2 regions of the Fundidesulfovibrio sp. YSD1 genome follow, and region 2 is predicted to be linked to the other one. Evidence: predicted binding sites of a transcription regulator. Region 2 holds the regulator's gene; the other holds the start of a gene.
What was found. The regulator sigma-54, encoded in region 2, starts transcription at its own class of promoters, with help from an activator protein. The targets are predictions, from matches to a motif close to CTGGCACGGNNNNTGCTT.
Positions count from the first base shown of each region.

Region 1: the regulator sigma-54 is predicted to act here: its motif matches at 2,561-2,578, upstream of ACZ5V4_RS13580 (anion permease).

Region 1 is NZ_AP043666.1:2,904,987-2,909,165, reverse strand. Features, by position in the region: gene ACZ5V4_RS13590 (transporter substrate-binding domain-containing protein) at 1-949, shown strand, start outside; gene ACZ5V4_RS13585 (sigma-54-dependent transcriptional regulator) at 946-2,373, shown strand; gene ACZ5V4_RS13580 (anion permease) at 2,686-4,116, shown strand.
Region 2 is NZ_AP043666.1:148,504-152,682, forward strand. Features, by position in the region: gene ACZ5V4_RS00775 (CTP synthase) at 1-1,133, shown strand, start outside; gene ACZ5V4_RS00780 (KdsC family phosphatase) at 1,130-1,690, shown strand; gene rpoN (RNA polymerase factor sigma-54) at 1,884-3,323, shown strand; gene hpf (ribosome hibernation-promoting factor, HPF/YfiA family) at 3,365-3,901, shown strand; gene ACZ5V4_RS00795 (PTS sugar transporter subunit IIA) at 3,901-4,179, shown strand, end outside.

The sequences.
Region 1 (4,179 bases), 990 kb from region 2:
CAGGCCCGTCAAGTGGGACCAGGCCCTGAAGGCCGTCTCGGCCGTGGTGGCGCCCATGCTCCTCTTGCTGGCGGCGGCGGTGTTCTGGTCGCACACCTTGCGCAAGAGGGTGGCCGAGCGCACCAAAAGCCTCTCCGACGCCCTGGAGCAGCTGCACCGCAACCAGCAGCAGCTCGTGCAGGCGGACAAGATGGCGGCGCTCGGCGTGCTGGTCTCGGGCGTGGCCCACGAGATCAACAACCCCAACGGGCTCATCCTCATGAACCTGCCCATCCTGCGCAAGGCCCAGGCCGACTCCCTGCCCATCCTGGACCGGCACCATGACGAGTACGGCAACTTCACCCTGGGCGGCATCCCCTACGACCGCATGCGCCAGGAACTGCCCGTGATGCTCGAGGAGATGCAGGAGGGCGCGCAGCGCATCAAGCGCATCGTCAACGACCTCAAGGATTTCGCCCGCAGCGACGAGGGCTCCATCCGCGTGCCCGTGGACGTCAACGAGTCCGCGCGCAAGGCCGTGCGCTTGGTGGACGCGGCCATCCGCAAGGCCACGGACCACTTCGGCCTCAAGCTGGCCGAAGGCCTGCCCCGGGTGCTCGGCAACTCCCAGCGCATCGAGCAGGTGCTCATCAACCTGGTGATCAACGCCTGCCAGGCCCTGCCGGACCGGAGCAAGGCCATCGAGGTGGCCACCCGCCACGACAGGCACTCGGACATGGTGGTGCTCACCGTGCGCGACGAGGGCACGGGCATAGCCGAGGAGCACCTCTCGCGCCTGACCGACCCCTTCTTCACCACCAAGCGCGAGAGCGGCGGCACGGGGCTCGGGCTTTCCGTGTCGGCGGGCATCGTCAAGGAGCTCGGCGGCAAGCTCGGGTTTTCCTCCACCAGGGGGCTCGGCAGCATCGTCACGATGAGCCTGCCCGCGCTCAGGGAGGGCGCGAAATGAACGGTTCGCCCTACCCGTCCTTCAAGATCCTGCTGGTGGACGACGAGCCTGCGTGGCTGCGCTCGCTCACGCTGACCCTGGAGTCCTCGGCCGGCATCACCAACGTCGCGTCCTGCCAGAACAGCGCCGAGGTCATGGAGCTCCTGGATCAGGGCGGCTTCGGGCTCGCGCTCCTGGACCTGACCATGCCCCGGCCCTCCGGCGAGGAACTTCTGTCCATGATCGCCGAGCGCCACCCGGAGACGGTGCGTATCGTGGTCAGCGGGCTCAACCAGTTGGAGAGCGCCGTGCGCTGCATGAAGCTCGGGGCCTACGACTACTTCGTGAAGACCGACGAGCAGGACAGGATCGTGGGCGGCGTGCTGCGCGCGGTGCGCATGCTCGAGCTTCGCGACGAGAACCTCGCGGCGCTGACGCGCGTGGCCTCGGGCGGGCCGCTCGACCCCGGGGCGTTCTCGGGGATCATCACGCGCAGCCGGGCCATGTCCGCCGTGTTCGCCTATGTCGAGGCCGTGGCCGCAAGCCCCCAGCCGCTCCTGATCACCGGCGAATCGGGCACGGGCAAGGAGAACCTGGTGCGCGCGGCCCACGAGCTCTCGGGGCGCAAGGGGCCGCTGGTGTCCGTGAACGTGGCGGGCCTGGACGACTCGGTGTTCGCGGACACGCTCTTCGGCCACGTGCGCGGGGCCTTCACCGGGGCCGACGCCCCGCGCAGGGGCATGATCGAGGAGGCCGCCGGGGGCACGCTCTTTCTGGACGAGATCGGCGACCTCTCCATCGCCTCCCAGGTGAAGCTCCTGCGCCTGCTCCAGGAGGGCGAGTACTTCCCCCTGGGCAGCGACCAGCCCAGGCGCATGAAGGCCCGCGTGGTGGTGGCCACCCACCAGGACCTGGCGGCCAAGGAGGCCGGGGGGCAGTTCAGGCGCGACCTCTTCTACCGCCTGCGCACCCACCACGTGCACGTGCCCGCCCTGCGCGAGCGCAAGGAGGACATCGAGCCCCTGCTGCACCACTTCCTGGAGGAGGCCGCGCGCTCGCTCGGAAAGAAAAAGCCCTCCCCCCCGCGCGAGCTGGCCCAGCGCCTGTGCGCCTACCCTTTCCCGGGCAACGTGCGCGAGCTCAAGGCCATGGTCTACGACGCCGTGAGCGTGCACCCCGGGCGCATGCTCTCCATGGAGACCTTCGAGAAGGCCATCGGCAGGGCCGAACCCCAGGCAGCCTGCGGCCCCCCGGCCGAGGCGGTCAACCCGTTCTCCTGCTTCGAGCGCCTGCCGAGCTTCTCCGAGGCCGCGCGCTTCCTGGTGGAGGAGGCCCTGGAGCGTTCGGGCAACAACCAGACCCTGGCCGCCAGGCTCCTTGGCATCACCCAGCCCGCGCTCAGCAAGCGCCTGAAGCAGATGCGCGGCCAGACCGGCGAGGGCTGAACGCAACCCCCATAACCGTTTTCATGGCCATTCCGAGCGGAATGAACGCCAGCATATTGAAATAAAAAAATAAAACCACCCGACCTAAGCCTCCCCATAACCAGGGTTATCTCCGTTCGCCCGGGTTCCCCTCCCTTCCGCCACCGGCACTCCGCGCACCCGCGCCGTTTCCCTGCCGCGCCCCGGGCTGGCATCATCCTTGCCTTGCACGAGCCGAGCACGACCACCCATTGGACCGCCCCTTCCGCCCATGGCCCGGAGCCGGAGGGGGAGCGTGGACGTCCGGGCCGGACCAGTTAGCGAGGAGGGGATATGAAGTTCAACATCAAGGCCGTCGTCCCGGTCGCCGCGGGCCTGGCCATCCTGGCCCTGCCCACGCCCCAGGGGCTGACCCCGGACGCCTGGCGCTATTTCGCGGTCTTCGTGGCCGTGGTGGCCGCGCTGGTGCTCGAACCCATCGCCCCGGCCCTGGCCGGGCTCATCGGCGTGTCCATCGCCGCCGTGTTCAACCTCGTGCCCGTGGGCCCCGGCAAGCCCGGCACTGCGGCCGAGTCCATCAAGTGGGCGCTCTCGGGCTTCTCCGACGGCACGGTCTGGCTCATCTTCGCCGCGTTCATGTTCGCCCTCGGCTACGAGAAGACGGGCCTGGGCAAGCGCATCGCGCTCACGCTGATCAAGCTCATGGGCAAGCGCGCCCTGGGCCTGGGCTACGCCGTGGCCCTGGCCGACCTGATCCTGGCCCCGTTCATGCCCTCCAACACGGCGCGCAGCGGCGGCACCCTCTACCCGATCATCAAGAACATCCCGCCGCTCTACGGCTCCACCCCCGAGGAAAACCCGCGCGGGCTGGGCGCGTACCTGATGTGGACCGCCCTGGCCACCACCTGCGTCACCTCCTCCATGTTCCTGACCTCGCTGGCCCCCAACCTGCTGGCCCAGTCGCTGGTGGAGAAGACCGCCAAGGTCACCCTGACCTGGAACGACTGGTTCATGAGCTTTCTGCCCGTGGGCGCGATCCTGTTCGCGGCCACGCCGCTTTTGGCCTACGTGCTCTACCCGCCCACCAAGAAGGCCTCGGCCGACGCCCCCATCTGGGCGGGCGCGGAGCTGGCCAAGCTGGGCTCCATCAGCGTCCGCGAGGTCATCATGGCCCTTTTGGCCGCCGGGGCCCTGGCCTGCTGGATCTTCCTCGGCAAAGAGGTCAACGGCACCACCGTGGCAATCGCTGCAGTGAGCCTCATGGCCCTGCTCAAGGTGGTCACCTGGGACGACATCGTGGCCAACAAGCAGGCCTGGAACGTGCTGGCCTGGTTCGCCACCCTGGTCACCCTGGCCGGGGGCCTGGCGCGCACGGGCTTCCTGGAGTGGTTCGCCAAGTCCATCTCCGGCTCGCTCCAGGGCATGTCCCCCACGGCGGCCATGATCGGCCTGGTGGTGGTGTTCTTCGCCAGCCACTACATGTTCGCCAGCGTCACGGCCCACGTGGCGGCCATGCTGCCCGTGATGCTCGCGGCGGCCATGGCCATCCCGGGCCTGAACATGCCCCTGGTCTCCATGCTCCTGTGCTCCACGCTCGGCATCATGGGCGTGATCACGCCCTACGGCACCGGCCCCTCGCCCATCTACTTCGGCTCGGGCTACATCAAGGGCAAGGAGTTCTGGATGCTGGGCTTCGTCTTCGGCCTGATCTACCTGGGGGTGTTCCTGCTGGTGGGCTTCCCCTGGAACCTGGCCAGGATGTAACGCTCCGGAAGGTTCCCTCCACGCCGGTCCGCGCGCCGTCTCCCCGGCTGCGCGCGGACCGGC
Region 2 (4,179 bases):
TGCTCTACATCCACCTGACGCTGATCCCCTACATCCGCGTGGCTGGGGAGCTGAAGACCAAGCCCACCCAGCACAGCGTCAAGGAGCTTCGCTCCATCGGCATCCAGCCCGACATCATCCTCTGCCGCTCCGAGATCGACCTGGACCAGTCGCTCAAGAGCAAGATCGCGCTCTTCTGCAACGTGGACCCGGACGCCGTGTTCACCTCCGTGGACGTGAAAAGCATCTACGAGGTGCCCCTCAAGCTCTACGCCGAGGGCGTGGACCAGAAGATCGCCATCCTCCTGCGCCTGCCCGCCAAGAACGCGGAGCTCGACCCCTGGCAGAACCTGTGCAGGAAGCTCGCCCACCCCAAGGGCGAGGTGACCATCGGCATCGTGGGCAAGTACGTGGACCTCAAGGAGGCCTACAAGAGCCTGCACGAGGCCCTGGTGCACGGCGGCGTGGCCAACGACGTGAAGGTCGACCTGGTCTACGTGAACTCCGAGGAGGTCACCCCGGCCAACGTGGCCGAGCGCCTGGCGGGCATGGACGGCATCCTCGTGCCCGGCGGCTTCGGCTCGCGCGGCGTGGAGGGCAAGATCGCGGCCATCCGGTATGCCCGCGAGAACAAGGTTCCCTTCTTCGGCATCTGCCTGGGCATGCAGCTGGCCTGCATCGAGTTCGCGCGCAACGTGCTCGGCCTGCCCGAGGCCAACTCCGAGGAGTTCAACCGCCTGAGCCCCGACCCGATCATCTACCTGATGCGCGAATGGTACGACTTCCGCACCAAGAAGGTGGAGAAGCGCGACGTGGACTCCGAAATGGGCGGCACCATGCGCCTGGGCGCCTACCCCTGCGTGGTCAAGCCCGGCACCGCGGCCATGGAGGCCTACCAGGCCGCCAACATCGAGGAGCGCCACCGCCACCGCTACGAGTTCAACAAGGCCTACTTCGCGCGCATGGAGGAGAAGGGCATGGTCTTCTCCGGGCTCTCGCCGGACGAGTCCCTGGTGGAGGTTGTCGAGCTGCCCGGGCATCCGTGGTTTTTGGGCTGCCAGTTCCATCCGGAGTTCAAGTCCAACCCCATGAAGCCGCACCCGCTGTTCCGCGAGTTCATCAGGGCCTCCAAGGCCGCCCGCGAGGGCAAGTGAGGCGGCCCGTCAGGCCCGGCGTCAACCGCCGGGCCCTGGGCCTGGCCAGGTCCGTGAAGCTCCTCGTCCTGGACGTGGACGGGGTGCTCACGGACAACGGCGTCTGGCACGACGGGGCCTCGCAGCACGGCGTCGGCTTCAAGCGCTTCGGCGTCCAGGACGGCATGGGGCTCAAGCTCCTCATGCAGGCCGGGATCGAGGTGGCGGTCATCTCGGGGCTGGGCAACGTCCAGGCCGAGCACCGCATGCGCGAACTCGGCATCCGCGAGTTCCACGGCGGGCACCTGAAGAAGCTGCCCGTGTTCGAGGGCATTCTGGAATCGAAGGGATTGGAGGCCCAGCAGGCCGCCTACATGGGCGACGACTGGCTGGACGCGTCCGTGATGGCCCGCGCGGGCCTGCCCATGGCCCCCTCCGACGCCCAGCCCGAGGTGCTGCGCCTGGCCCAGTGGGTGTCGCGCAGGCCCGGGGGGCACGGGGCGGTGCGGGAGGCCGCGAGGTTCCTGCTCCTGGCCCAGGGCCTGCTTTCGGGCATCTGGGACCGCTGGTCGTGCTGAAACGGCCCCGAAAACGCCGCCTTGCTCCCCTTGCGACCTGCAAAACCGCCCGGCGCACCCTTGGGCCTTGCGGAGAAACCGCGTCAAGTCTTGCCACGTTCCCTCTTTTAGTGCATAACCGCCGTTGCCGATTAGGTGTTTCCGGCATTTTTCTTGCTAGCCCCTGAACCCGACCGAGAGGTACCGAGCGCGCATGGCTCTTGAGCTCAGACAGCAACTCAAGCTTTCGCAGCAACTGGTGATGACTCCGCAGTTGCAGCAGGCCATCAAGCTGTTGCAGCTCTCAAGGCTGGAGCTGGTGGAGACCGTCCAGAAGGAGATGCTCGAGAATCCCCTTCTGGAGGAGACCTACCAGGACGACGACCGGCCCGAGCCCACCATCGCGGAAGACTCCCACGCGCCGGACGCCACCCAGGAAGAGGGGGCCATGCAGCGCGAGCTGCTCAAGACCGCCGAGTGGGACGACTACATCGGCGACTTCGCCTCCACCTCCCGCCAGGCCACCGTGCGCGAGTACGAGGCCCCGGAGGAGGGCATGTCCTTCGAGGCCAGGCTTTCCTCCAAGCCCTCCCTGGAGGGCCACCTCGCCTGGCAGATCAATCTTTCGCCCTTCACGCCCGAAGAGCGCCGCGTGGCCGAGGGCATCGTGGGCAACCTGAACGCCCAGGGCTACCTGGGCGAGTCCGTGGAGGACATCGCGGCCGACTGCGCCGTGGAGCCCGCCATGGTGGAGAAGGTTCTCTACACGCTCCAGCGCTTCGACCCCGTGGGCGTGGCCGCCCGCACCCCGCAGGAGTGCCTGCTGGTGCAGCTGGAGGTCTACCGCTACAAGGACCCGGTGCTCCTGGAGATCGTCCGCGACCACCTGGAGGACCTGGAGAAGAAGCGCTACAAGCAGCTGGCCAAGAAGTTCAGGATCACGCTGGAGGACATCAAGGAATACCTTGAGATCATCCAGTCCCTCGACCCCATGCCCGGCTCGCACTTCAGCGGATCCGATCCCGTCTACGTGAGCCCGGACGCCTACGTGTACAAGTACGGCGAGGATTTCGTCATCGTGCTCAACGAGGACGGCCTGCCCAAGCTCCAGCTCTCCCCGTACTACATGGAGGACATGTCCCGCATCGGCACGGGCAAGGACAAGGACTACCTCCAGGACAAGATGCGCTCGGCCCAGTGGCTGATGAAGAGCCTCTACCAGCGCCAGCGCACGCTGTTCAAGGTGCTGGAATCGATAGTCAAGTTTCAGCGCGATTTCTTCGAGGAAGGCGTGACCAAGTTGAAGCCGCTGATCCTCAAGGACGTGGCCGACGACATCGGCATGCACGAATCCACCGTCAGCCGCATCACCACCAGCAAGTACGTGGCCACCCCCCATGGCATCTTCGAGCTGAAGTTCTTCTTCAACTCGGCCCTGGAGCTCGACGACGGGTCGAGCGTGGGCTCCGAGTCGGTGAAGGCGCTCATCAAGCAGCTCATCGCCGCGGAGGACCCGAAAAAGCCCGTCAGCGACGAGCAGATCGCGGACATCCTCAAGCAGAAGCTTCAGGTGAACATAGCCCGGCGCACCGTGGCCAAGTACCGCATGGCCATGGGCATCGAGTCCTCGTCCAAGCGCAAGGAAGTCCTGTAAAAACGCCGCATCGTCCAAAGCGGCCATTTCCGGAGGATATCATGAACATCGCTTTCCATTTCAAGAATTTCGAGCCGTCTCCCGGTCTGCGCGAATACGCTGGCAAGCGTTTCGACAAGCTCAACAAATATATGCCCAACGCCGAGAACGCCGAGGTCGTGGTCACCCTCTCCGTGGAGAAGACCCGCCAGATCGCGGACGTGGTCATCGACGCCGACGCCATGCACATCTCCGCCCATGAGCGCTCCGACGACATGTACTCCACCATCGACATGATCACGGACAAGCTCGAAGCCCAGATGCGCAAGATGCGCGAGAAGATGAAGGACCGCCGCAAGGCCGCCTCCGCCTCCGTGACCATGGGCGTGGTCAGCATGGCCGAGGGCAAGGTCAGCTCCATCGAGGAGTCCGACAAGTACAACCCGAAGCCCATGAGCGTGGAAGAGGCCGCCCTGCAGCTCGACGCCATGAAGTTCGAGTTCCTGGTGTTCTTCAACTCCGAGAGCGAGCGCATCAACGTGATCTACAAGCGCAAGAACGCCGACTACGGCCTGATCGACCCTGGAGTATCCCTCTGATGCGGCTGGGAGAGTTCCTGCGCAGGGATTTCGTGCTGGACGACCTCAAGGCCTCGGACAAGCCCGAGGTCCTGGCCGAACTGGTGGCGCCCGTGGCGAAAGCCTTCGCGGACGTGGACCCGAAAAAAGCCTTGAGGGTCCTGCTCGACAGGGAGAACCTGGGCACCACGGGCATCGGCGACGGCGTGGCCATCCCGCACGGAAAGATGGACTCCCTGGGGGAGATCGTCATCGTGGTCGGCCGCAGCAAGTCCGGGGTGGATTTCGAGGCCCTGGAC